DNA from 2 places in the Agrobacterium sp. SORGH_AS 787 genome. Region 2 is predicted to be linked to the other one. Evidence: riboswitches for the same ligand, from Rfam matches in the RefSeq annotation. Region 2 holds a riboswitch; the other holds the start of a gene.
What was found. Region 2 has a riboswitch for cobalamin ahead of nrdH (glutaredoxin-like protein NrdH). Riboswitches for the same ligand answer to the same signal wherever they lie in the genome.
Positions count from the first base shown of each region.

Region 1 (5,774 bases), on a different contig from region 2:
TGAAAATCCAGTTGCTCTACGGATTGCGCCGTCATCGATGCTTTTATCCCTGCTATTGCCTTTACTGAGTGGGAGAGCGCACTCGGGAGGCACATAGCGGCTTGAGGGCGCGCGATGTCAATCTGCCACATGCCTCATGGCAGATACCGAAACGTAGCTATCCAAAATGCTGAAACGGCCCCTTGACAGCTCTGCAATTCGAGCGCAATGAATCGCCCATGATCAACGAACGCGCACCCATCTCCTGCACGTATTTTTGGGCCTACCTGTAAAGGGCGGCTCGACAGATCACTTTGTCAACAAGCCGCCGTTAGGCGGCTTTGTTGTTTTCCAAGCGTCCTGACGGCAAAAGACCAGAAAACCGAAGGACCAGACCCATGACCGAAGACAGCCTCCTGACACTGCCGAGACCGCCCGTCGTCACCATTCGTGGTGCGCGCCCTGCCGATCTTCCCGAACTCAATGAGATGATCACCCTGCTTGCCGCCCATCATGGCGATGCCGCCGCGATTACGCCCGAGAAGCTCGAGCGCGATCTTTTCGGCCAGGTCCCCTGGATCACCGCACTGGTGGCCGAAGCTGCAGGCGAGCTTATCGGTTACGCCATTCTCGTGCCGCTCTACCGCGCACAGGAAGGCCGCCGCGGCATGGAATTGCACCACCTCTTCGTACGGGACGGGCATCGCGGACACGGCACCGGCCAGCATCTTGTGGCGCGCGCGCGCGACGTTGCCAAGCGCTGCGGCTGCGACTTCCTGTCCGTCGGTGCTGCAACAGGCAACTTTGCCGCACACAAGTTCTACGAAAACATGGATTTCGTCCCGCGTCCCGTCACCGGCATGCGCTTCATGCAAGCGATCGCCTGAGCTTCTTCGCTTTAGGAGAATGACATGACTCGTATTGCCATTGCGCTGACGCAAGACTTCGCCGACTGGGAACCTGCACTGCTTGCCGCTGCGGCCCGCAGTTATCTCGGCGTCGAGATCGTAACCGCATCACCCGACGGCCAGCCCGTCATTTCGATGGGCGGGTTCAAAGTGATGCCGGAAACGTCCTATGATGCTCTCGACCCGGAGACGATCGACGCGCTTGTCATTCCGGGCGGCATGAGTTGGGAAAAGGGCAGCGCGCCCGATTTTAGCGATCTGGTCTATCGCTTTCGGGCGCGAGGCCGCGTGGTTGCAGGCATCTGCGCCGCGGCCAGCGCGCTCGCCGGGACAGGCATCTTGAACAGTGTGGCCCATACCGGCAACGCCCTGGCGTCGCATCAGAAGTATGGTGCCTATGAGGGAGGAGCGCTCTATCGCGATCAGCCACAAGCCGTCAACGATCAGGGTGTCGTCACCGCGCCCGGCAATTCACCGGTCAGCTTTGCTAAAGAGGTGCTGAAAGCTCTCGGCCTGTGGGGATCGGAAACCGACGCGGAACTGTCGGTATTTTCTGCGGAACACTTGCCGACTTAACGATCCAGAACACGGCAGAGACGCGCCGGTCCTTGCGCGCCCTCTGCCGACATTGATCGACGAAGATCGCGGCTGTTGATATGAAGGCTGCGTTCGAAAGGGATGTTCATCCGCTCGATCTTGTTTCGGGCAGCGGCAAGAAACATCTCGCGGTTTGCGATAAAGTAAGCGCGACAGGTTTCTTCCGCCGGCACCTCAGTCATCAGCGCTTTGAAAGCGAGGCGGTGCATGGCGCAAAGCGCGCCATGACCGGGAACGGAAAAACGCAGGCAATCGAGTTCATGGCTCCAATCGACTGCGTTTTGACCCGCCATCATTTTTACTTTGCAGCCTCGAAGCGCTTGAGGAACAGCCCGCTCAACGAGCCGAGGATCAGCCAGAAGACGAAGCTGGTGACTGTTGCAAGCACGACGAAGCGGCGTTCCAGCGGCAGAGGCGCCAGCGCATGTTCACCCGCAGGCGGCAATGGCGCACCGACGACGTGCGGCGCGACGATCAAGACGACGGCAAGGATCACCGCCCAGGGCTCCGAGCGGCGGAAGGCCAGAAGCGCAATGCCCCCGGCAGTCGCGGCAGCGGTCGCAATCCACCAGGCCTGACGCGCGCCAAGATCAGCAGCAGGGCTGCCCGGCAGTTCTGGCGGCAAACCGATCATCGGCGCCAGCATGACGACAGCAAAGCCGGCGAGCCCCCAGAAGAGACCTTCGCGCCAACCACCCTGGGAGCCGCGAAGCGAGATCAGACCGGTGAGCACCAGCGCATAGCCGATGGCCGTCAGCACGTTAGCGGCCACGGTGTAGGCATTGCGCTCGAAACCATCTGCCGGCGTCCAGGCTTCCGCGTCATGATGGTGATCGGCGGGTGTGGCCGCATCATGGGAGTGACCTGCCTCGCCACCGGCGCTTTCGAAGGTTTCCGCCTGGAGGATCAATGGCGTTGTGCCAACCGCCTGCATGGCGCTGACGGCAAGCCCCGCTATCAGTCCCACGAGGACAGCGGTAAAGACAATATTTCTGAAAAACGGCATCTTATGTCCCCTCAATGGCAGGGGAAAGCGTTGGCGTGGCGCGTATCATGCGCCGCATTATGCATGGCCTCGACATGCGAGAAGCCGACGAAACCGACAATGAACAAACCAAGTGCAACGGCACTCAGCGCCTGCAAGAGTTTCGATGTGGTCGAGGAAACGGCGCTCGACGCCGTGTTCTGTTGGATAGACATGGTGACCCTCTTTTTCAGCGGCGCACCGCTCTCAAGCAGCAGGACGCACGCATTCAACATTCACCACGGGGAAAGACAAACAAGGCTTTTCGGACGGATGACGCCAACCCGAAAACCGTGCTCTTCCGGACACCCCGCCGGCATTGACGACACTTCGCGATGGCAGGTCTCCTGGCTCGCGGGTCGCAGCCTTGAAAACACCTTCCCGATGCCAAAATCAGCATCAGTGGATTTCGTTTTCAGGCTCGCCGCTCACAGTTGCGGGGGCAGCCACGAATGAGAGCAGAGCTCCTATCGTATTCCCTTTTCACTTTCCGGCATATCCGGAAAGACCATCACGCCTCTGTTATCAGTCAGCGGTTGTGGAGAGTCAATGCGGGAAGCGTGGCCTCCCGCTTTCATGATGTCAACGCGCCGGAACGGCCTTGAGATAAGCGGCGATTGCATTGCGATCTTCGGCGGAGAGCTTGGCCATATTCTGCTGCACCTTGACCATCGAACCACCGACGCTGTCGAACTCCGGTGTAAAACCGGTTTCGAGATAGTTGGCTATATCGGCAACGGTCCAGGAGCCGATGGCTTGCGAACCCGGCGTGATGTCGGGGATCGTCCCATCGCCTTCCGGGTTTGGGCCGCCTGCCAGCCACTTATCCGCGATCAGCCCGCCAAGCGCCGTGCGTGGCGTGTGGCATTCGCCGCAATGGCCTGGGCCTTCCACCAGATATTGGCCGCGCGCGACATCCATGCCAGCATTGGCAAGCTGCACGCGCGGCGCGCCCTTGTCGAAATAAAGGAACTTCCAGCCGCCGAGAGCCAGTCGCATATCGAGCGGGAATGGTAAATCGTGAGGCGGCGCGTCATTGGTGCTGGCAGGCAACGTCTTCAGGTAGCCGAAGAGATCGTTGATATCCTGCGCTGTCATGCGCGCATAGGACGTATAGGGGAAGGAAGGATAGAGATGTTCGCCATTCTTTCCCACGCCTCGGGTCATGGCGTCGCCGAACTCGGCCACCGTCCAGCTTCCGATGCCGTGCTGCGGATCAGGTGAAATATTGGGCACGTGGAAGGTGCCGAAGGGGCTTGGCAAGGCCTGGCCACCGGACAGGGTCTTCAAGGCATCGCCGCTGGCATTCGGGGCAGCATGACAGCTTGCACATCCGCCCGCCCAAAACAGCGTCTCCCCATTGGCAAGATCGGGCTCACCCAGATTGGCCCAATGGCTTGGCGGTTGGCGCTCAGGTGCCGTCACCCACATGAAAATGCCGAAACCGGCAAGACCTGCGACCGCAACCCCGCCTGCCAGCTTTGCCCAGATGGACGCCATCCGCCTCTCCGCTATCGATAAAACATGATAAAAAGAATAGCCCGCCGCTGAACCGGCGGGCTTGTCTTGGCTGTCTTACTTCTTCACGCGATAGGCCTGATGGCAGGAGCTGCAATCGGCACCGAGCGTCTTCAGGGCAGCACCCGTGCTGGCCTGATCGGTTGGCAGCTGTGCGAGAACGGTATCGGCATCCGCACCGAGCTTTTCCGACTTTGCCTTGAAGTCCGCAAAGTTCTGCCAGATGGTAGGCGACGCAGCGCCTCCCTCGGAGCCAGCCGGGAACTGATCCGGGAACGCCTTGGCGTTGGTGCTGATGGTGGTGACGGCGGTCTTCACGGCCTCGGCGTCGTAGGGCTTTTCACCCTTGGCGATCGCGCCGAGCGCACCCATGGCACCGCCGATCTGTTTCATCAAGCCTTCGCGCTTTTCAACCTCGCCGGCAGCGGAAACCGCTCCGGCGCAAAGACAGCCTATGAGAATGGATGCGGCAATCGTCTTGAATTTCATGTCTCTCTCCTTGTTCCGGTGGCACCGGAGGGTGGTTGTTCGCCGTACCGCATCGTTGCCACGACACGCGCTTGCGTGCCGGGCGGCACACCGAGTCGAACAGAGATGAAGATGCAGGCTTCGCGTGGCAAAAAGAAGTCACATTCGGGTGATTTTCCAAAGGAAAATCAGCGACCTAAACTTGGACTTTTCGGTTTCCTTTTAAGCCTCCGCAAGCGGTGAGAACGGCTCCCATACGAGACCTAACACATCTTAGGCAATGAAGGGGGAAACGACGTCAGAACACAAGAGTACGGCTTGTCTCCCGGCCAAAACCACGCAGAGAGATGCGGTCCACATAGACATCGGCGATCGCAAAGGTGTTGTGGTCCAGCGTGTCCACCATGCCCTTGATAGTGACGAAATGGGTATTGCCGATGACGCCGTAATTGCCGTCGTGATTATGCCCGCAGAACCACGCCTTGACGCTGTGATGTGCGGCCAGCAGTTTCAGCACGTCTGGCGCATCCCACATATTATGCGCGTTTTCGGGATAGAGGGGATAATGGCAGAAGAGCACGACCTGCTCATGCATGGCATCGGCCTTGGCAAGCGTTGCCCGCAGCCAAGCCAGCTGTTCGTCGCTGAATGAGCCGTTCCAGTCTTGGGCATTCAAGGCGCCAGCCTCGCGCAGCGCCTCCAGGCGGGCCTTGGCAAGCTCGCGCCGCGGATCGCCAAGCGGAGGTGCAAAGGTGCTGACATCGTTGCCGTCGAGCACGATGAAGCGGAATTCGCCGAGGGTGAAGTCATACCATTTCGCCGGCATGCCGAGCCGCTCATGAACCTTCGGCAAATGCTCTTGCTCGACAGCGAAGTCGTGGTTGCCGGGAAGCAATATGGAGCGATGATTGAGTTGATCGTAACAGCCGAGGATCGCGTCAAAGCTCTCCCAGCCGCGGTCGATCAGGTCGCCCAGGGTGACGACGAAAGCCAGCTCCTCCTGATTGAAGGTCAAGATCGCATCCGCCAGCTTTCTGGTACTCTCCGCGTAAAATCGATTCATCTCCGGCCGGGCCGGGATATCGGCATATTGCGGGTCGGCGACGATGCCGAAGGAAAAGAGCGGTGCGGCGGGTGTGTCTGTCATGATCGCTACCGCTTAAGAGCGCCGCATGACAGCGGTGTGACAGCCATAATAGAAGGCGAAGCCTTATGGACGTCAGCAGGAGCGGCAAGAAGCCATAAAACAAAACACCCGGCGCGAAGGCCGGGTGCTGCTT
Region 1 is NZ_JAUTBG010000002.1:1,796,523-1,802,296, reverse strand. It holds gene QE435_RS17915 (AraC family transcriptional regulator) at 1-35, opposite strand, end outside; gene QE435_RS17910 (GNAT family N-acetyltransferase) at 378-866, shown strand; gene QE435_RS17905 (type 1 glutamine amidotransferase family protein) at 891-1,463, shown strand; gene QE435_RS17900 (hypothetical protein) at 1,460-1,777, opposite strand; gene QE435_RS17895 (CbtA family protein) at 1,783-2,490, opposite strand; gene QE435_RS17890 (CbtB-domain containing protein) at 2,502-2,684, opposite strand; cobalamin riboswitch at 2,828-3,036, opposite strand; gene QE435_RS17885 (cytochrome c) at 3,091-4,008, opposite strand; gene QE435_RS17880 (cytochrome c) at 4,084-4,515, opposite strand; gene QE435_RS17875 (metallophosphoesterase) at 4,793-5,641, opposite strand.
Region 1: it holds a riboswitch for cobalamin, as region 2 does, so the genes downstream of both, QE435_RS17890 (CbtB-domain containing protein) here and nrdH (glutaredoxin-like protein NrdH) in region 2, are expected to answer to the same signal.

Region 2 (5,774 bases):
GTGTAGAAATAGATGTTGGTGAAATCCACGCCTTCTTCGGAGCCATAGAAAATCCGCTCGCGCGCGAGATAGCCATGCAGGTTCATCTGGCCGAGGCCGATCGCGTGGCTCTCTGCGTTGCCCTTGGCGATGGATGGCACGGAGGCGATATGGCTCATGTCCGATACGGCTGTCAAAGCGCGGATCGCGGTCTCGACCGTCCTGCCAAAATCATTCGAATCCATCGCCGCTGCGATATTGAGTGAGCCAAGGTTGCAGGAAATGTCCTTGCCGGTCGTTTCATAGGACAGGTCGGCCTCATAGGTGCTGGGTTCACTGACCTGAAGAATTTCCGAGCAGAGATTGCTCATGGTGATGCGCCCGGCAATCGGGTTCTCGCGGTTCACCGTGTCCTCGAACATGATGTAGGGATAGCCGCTTTCGAACTGGATCTCGGCCAGCACCTGAAAGAACTCGCGCGCCTTGATCTTCTTTTTGCGGATACGGCTATCGGCGACCATCTCGCGGTACTTTTCCGTCACCGAAATTTCGCTGAAGGCGACGCCATAGATGCGTTCCACATCATAGGGTGAGAAGAGGTACATATCCTCATTGTTCTTGGCGAGTTCGAAGGTGATATCCGGAACGACGACGCCGAGCGACAGCGTCTTGATGCGGATTTTTTCGTCGGCATTTTCGCGCTTGGTGTCGAGGAAGCGCATGATGTCCGGGTGATGGGCATTGAGATAGACGGCGCCCGCACCCTGGCGCGCGCCAAGCTGGTTTGCGTAGGAAAAGGAATCCTCCAACAGTTTCATCACCGGAATGACGCCGGAAGACTGGTTTTCGATCTGTTTGATCGGCGCACCGGCTTCACGAAGATTGGTCAGCGAAAGGGCTACCCCGCCGCCGCGCTTCGAGAGTTGCAGTGCGGAGTTGATGCCACGGGCGATCGACTCCATATTGTCTTCCATGCGCAGCAGAAAGCAGGAAACCAGTTCGCCGCGCTGCTTCTTGCCCGCATTGAGAAAGGTCGGAGTCGCCGGCTGAAAGCGGCCGGAGATCATCTCATCCACAAGGTCGCGGGCCAGCTTTTCGTCGCCCCGTGCCAGCGTCAGCGCCACCATGCAGACGCGGTCTTCATACCGCTCCAAGTATCGTTTTCCGTCAAAGGTTTTCAGCGTATAGGACGTGTAGTATTTGAACGCCCCGAGGAATGTCGGGAAGCGGAATTTCTTCGCATAGGCATGATCGAAAAGATCGCGGACGAAGTTGAAGGCATACTGGTCCAGCACCGTCTGCTCGTAATAGCCTTCACTCAAAAGATAATCGAGCTTTTCGCGCAGATTGTGAAAGAACACCGTGTTCTGGTTTACGTGCTGAAGAAAGTACTGGCGTGCAGCCAGCCTGTCCTTGTCCAACTGAATCCGGCCATCCTCATCATAGAGGTTCAGCATCGCGTTCAGCGCGTGGTAATCCAGCACGGTCGCGTCCGATTGCTTCAGGGGCCTCTCGAGTGTCAACGTGTCCAAAATCGTTCCAATCCCTGTCTGACATTGACGACGTCCTCTCCCGTTCCCATCAGTTCGAAGCGATAGAGATACGGCACACCGCATTTGGCGGAGATGATGTCGCCGGCGATCCCGAAGGTTGCGCCGAAATTGCTGTTGCCCGCAGCAATCACGCCGCGAAGATTTGCTCGATTATTCGCATCGTTGAGGAAGCGAATGACCTGTTTGGGAACCGCGCCCTTGCCGTTCTCGCCGCTATAGGTCGGAACGATGAGGACGAACGGCTTGTGAACATGGAGAGGTTCAGCAGCGCTGATCGGAATGCGGCGGGCCGGGGTCTCGAGCTTGCTCACAAAGCGATGTGTGTTTTCCGAGCGGGTCGAGAAGTAGACGACCTCCCCCGCCATGCTCTGCGTCACGATGCAAGCGTGCTGATCATGTCTGGCCGAAAGCCCGCCCAGTGCATCTCGCCGGCAATCACAACTGGTACCTGGCGATAGCCGAGACCGAGCACGTGCTCATAAGCTTGCTCGTCAGTGGAGACATCGACGATTGTGTAGTCGAGACCCTGACGATCCAGAGCGCGGGTTGTCGCAGTGCATTGAACGCAAGCTGGCTTGCTGTAGACGGTGATGGTCATCTTGATCCTCGTTGGAAAAAACGCATGGGAAATCGCTCTCGCGCCGTGAAGCGCGTGATGGTCGAAAGCAGGATGGAATGCGGGGCCGAGGTATACTTGGCCGTGCTGTCGCATGGCTCGATCGCAAAAGCGCTGAACGCTTCTGTTTCGCCATGCCTCAAACGTCTGTTACTCCAACGGATAAAAGACTGAACTCGTAATCATAGGACTTCACCCCGAAGTGGCTCTACGCGGAGGCTCCAGGGAAGCGAGACGCACAGAGTCATCCCGTGCGTATTCGCGACCTTCCGGGCACCCCGCCGGTGGACGTTCTCGCTCAAGGCAGGTCTCCTGGCTCGCGGGTCGACACATTCATCTCGCCTTCCCGAAACGTCATGTTTCAGTGGCTGTTGAGAGAATGCTCGCCGCTTACAGTTGCGGGGGCAGCTGCGGCATTGCTTTACCCTGATCGGGTTTTGCGCACCGTATTCCCATCTTCGCTTCCGACAGAATCGGAAGAACCTTGAACACCAGATATAGTATGCATTTCGTCGATGGCGTCAATAGGCTGTTGTGGCGCGCCCGTGCGCAATGATGCTGCTTTCAACAGGACGTGAGGCGGCACCAAAATATGAAGCAAACGGTCTTGTTTTGTGCAAGGAGAGGTGATTATAGGCGCAAGCATTTTGCGGCGAGAGCCGCGTTCAAAGGGATTTTGGATTATGATGAAGCGTCTTTTTGCGGCTGTTGGATTTTGCGCGTTGGCTGGGTTTGCGACGACCCCCGCGACGGCTGCGACGAGCTATCCTCTGACGATCGAAAACTGCGGCGCGACGGTCACCTTCAACAAGGCGCCAGAGCGTGCCGTGGCACTTGGCCAGAATAGCGCCGAGATCATGCTGCTGCTCGGTCTTCAGGACAAGATGGTCGGCACTGCCTTCTGGCCGAACAAGGTTCTGCCGCAGGTCGCAGAAGCAAATGCCAAAGTCAAGGTTCTGACTGTCGAGTTTCCGACCTTCGAATCCATCCTGGCACAGAACCCGGACTTCGTGACCGCCGCTTTGCCGACGCTCGTCGGCCCTACCAGCAAGGTGGCGAAGCGCGAAGATTTCGACAAGCTTGGCATCTCCACCTATCTGTCGCCCAGCATGTGCGCGCTGGACGACATGTCCAAGGACAAGTCCGGTTACGGCAACCGCTCCAAGCTCTGGAACATGGAGACGCTGTATAAGGAGATCGACGATCTCTCGCAGATCTTCGATGTGGCCGACAAGGGTCAGGCCGTCATCGCCGACCTGAAGAAGCGCGAAGCTGCATTGCGTGCTGATGCGCCGAAGGATGGCAAGAAGCTTTCCTATGTCTTCTGGTTCTCCAGCCCCTCGCCTTCGGCTGACGCCTATCTCGGCGGCAAGAACAGCCCATCCGGCTATATCGCCGATCTTTTGGGCGGCACCAACGCCATTACGACCGAAACGGAATCGCCCGCGATTGGTTGGGAAACGATCATCGCCGCCAATCCCGATGTCATCGTCGTGACGCAGGTCGACCGCAATCGCTGGGAACTCGACAAGGCAGATGCCAAGATCAAGTTCCTGAATAGTGACCCTGCCACCAGCCAGATGAATGCCGTCAAGAACAAGGCGCTCGTCATCATGTCGGCGCAGGCGATGAACCCGAGCGTTCAGACGATCTATGGCGCCGAGCAGATTGCTCAGCAGTTGAAGACCCTCGGCCTCAAGTGAGTTCGGTGGCGGCTAAGGATCGATCAGGAAGCGGGATGAGCCGGCTGCTTGCCTCCGCGGCGCTCTATCTCGCCTGCTTCATGACGATTGCCCTCGTGGTCGGCATCAGTGTCGGGATTGGCGATTTGCCGATCCCGCTTTCGACCACCTATGCCGCCATCACCAACAAGCTCGGCTGGACGTCGGTCGAGATCAGCCGCATCCATGAGGCGGTGATCTGGGAGTACAGGCTGAGCCGCGCGCTCGTGGCCGTCTTCTGCGGTGCGGGCCTCGCGATGTGCGGTGCCATCATGCAGGCCATGCTGCGCAATCCACTGGCCGAGCCCTATGTTCTCGGCATTTCCGCCGGTGCTTCGACCGGTGCGGTTGCCGTCGTCATTCTCGGAATTGGCGCTGGAGCGGTGTCGCTTTCTCTCGGCGCCTTCGTCGGCGCCTTCGCCGCATTCTTCCTGGTCGCCATCTTATCCAATGGCGCTCGCGGCGGAGCCGACAGAACGATCCTCGCCGGTGTCGCAGCCGCTCAGCTATTCAATGCTGCCACATCCTATGTGGTCACCACATCCGGCAACGCGCAGCAGGCGCGCGATGTGATGTTCTGGCTTCTCGGCAGCTTCGGCGGTGTACGCTGGCCGGATGTCGGTCTCGTTTCCATCGTCGTCGGTCTCGGTTTGATCTGCTGCCTGTTCCATACCCGCGTTCTCGATGCCTTTGCTTTCGGCGATGAAGCGGCCGCTTCTCTAGGTGTCAATGTCGGGCGGACACGCATCATCCTCTTTGCGCTGACGGCAGTTATTACCGCCACCATCGTCAGCATGGTGGGAACGATCGGCTTCGTTGGCCTCGTCGTTCCCCATGCGGCACGGTTCGTCGTCGGGCCGCTGCATGCACGGCTCTTGCCGGCCTGCGCCATCACCGGTGCCATCTTCATGGTGCTGGCGGACATCGCCTCCCGCACGCTCGTCCCGCAGCAGGTTCTGCCCATCGGTGTGGTGACGGCGCTTGTCGGCGTGCCCTTCTTCTCCGTCATCCTTTACAGGCTGCAACGCGCGTCATGAGTATCACAGCGGACAATCTGGTGTGGAAGGTCGGTGCCAAGACGATTGTGGATGGCATTTCCTTCACGGTCGAGCCAGGCAAGATGCTCGGACTTCTCGGCCCAAACGGCTCCGGAAAAACATCGCTGCTACGGCTGCTCAGCGGGTTGAAGAAACCCCATTCCGGAAGGGTGCTGCTGGACGGCACGGACATCAAAACGATCCGCCGCAAATCTCTGGCGCAGCGCATCGCCTTCATCGAGCAGCACGCCACGACGAACGTCAATCTCAAGGTCATCGACGTCGTCAAGCTTGGGCGCTTTCCCCACAAATCGATGTTCTCCGGTTGGACGCGGGAAGACGACGCAGCGGTGAATGAGGCGCTTGAGCGCACGGAAATGGCAGCCAAACGCAATGATGCCTGGCAGAGCCTCTCGGGCGGTGAGAAGCAGCGTGCTCATCTTGCTCGCGCCCTGGCGCAGTCGCCGAAGGAGCTCATCCTCGATGAGCCCACCAATCATCTGGATGTCCACCACCAGATCAGTCTTCTTCGTCTGGTGTCTCAGCTTCCGGTCACCAGCATCATAGCACTCCATGACCTCAATCACGCGGCCATGTACTGCGATCACCTGATCGTGCTGCAGACCGGCAAGATCGTGGCATCTGGAACGCCAGAAGAGGTGATGACGCAGGATCTCTTGCGGGATGTCTTTTCGGTGGAAGCCGTCGTCGAGGCGTCGCGCTTTCACGCCAAGCCGCACATCCAGTTTCTTCGATAGAACATCGCGTCTGAATGTGCGGTCGCAACCACGCATCTACGGTTCAGGGACTCTTGTGAAAACCATCAACGAAAACCAGACGCTTGGCATCGGCCTTCGGGTCCTTTCGG
Region 2 is NZ_JAUTBG010000001.1:1,135,094-1,140,867, forward strand. It holds gene nrdE (class 1b ribonucleoside-diphosphate reductase subunit alpha) at 1-1,511, opposite strand, end outside; gene nrdI (class Ib ribonucleoside-diphosphate reductase assembly flavoprotein NrdI) at 1,499-1,897, opposite strand; gene nrdH (glutaredoxin-like protein NrdH) at 1,906-2,130, opposite strand; cobalamin riboswitch at 2,433-2,650, opposite strand; gene QE435_RS04985 (ABC transporter substrate-binding protein) at 2,835-3,851, shown strand; gene QE435_RS04990 (iron chelate uptake ABC transporter family permease subunit) at 3,887-4,906, shown strand; gene QE435_RS04995 (ABC transporter ATP-binding protein) at 4,903-5,664, shown strand; gene QE435_RS05000 (DMT family transporter) at 5,720-5,774, shown strand, end outside.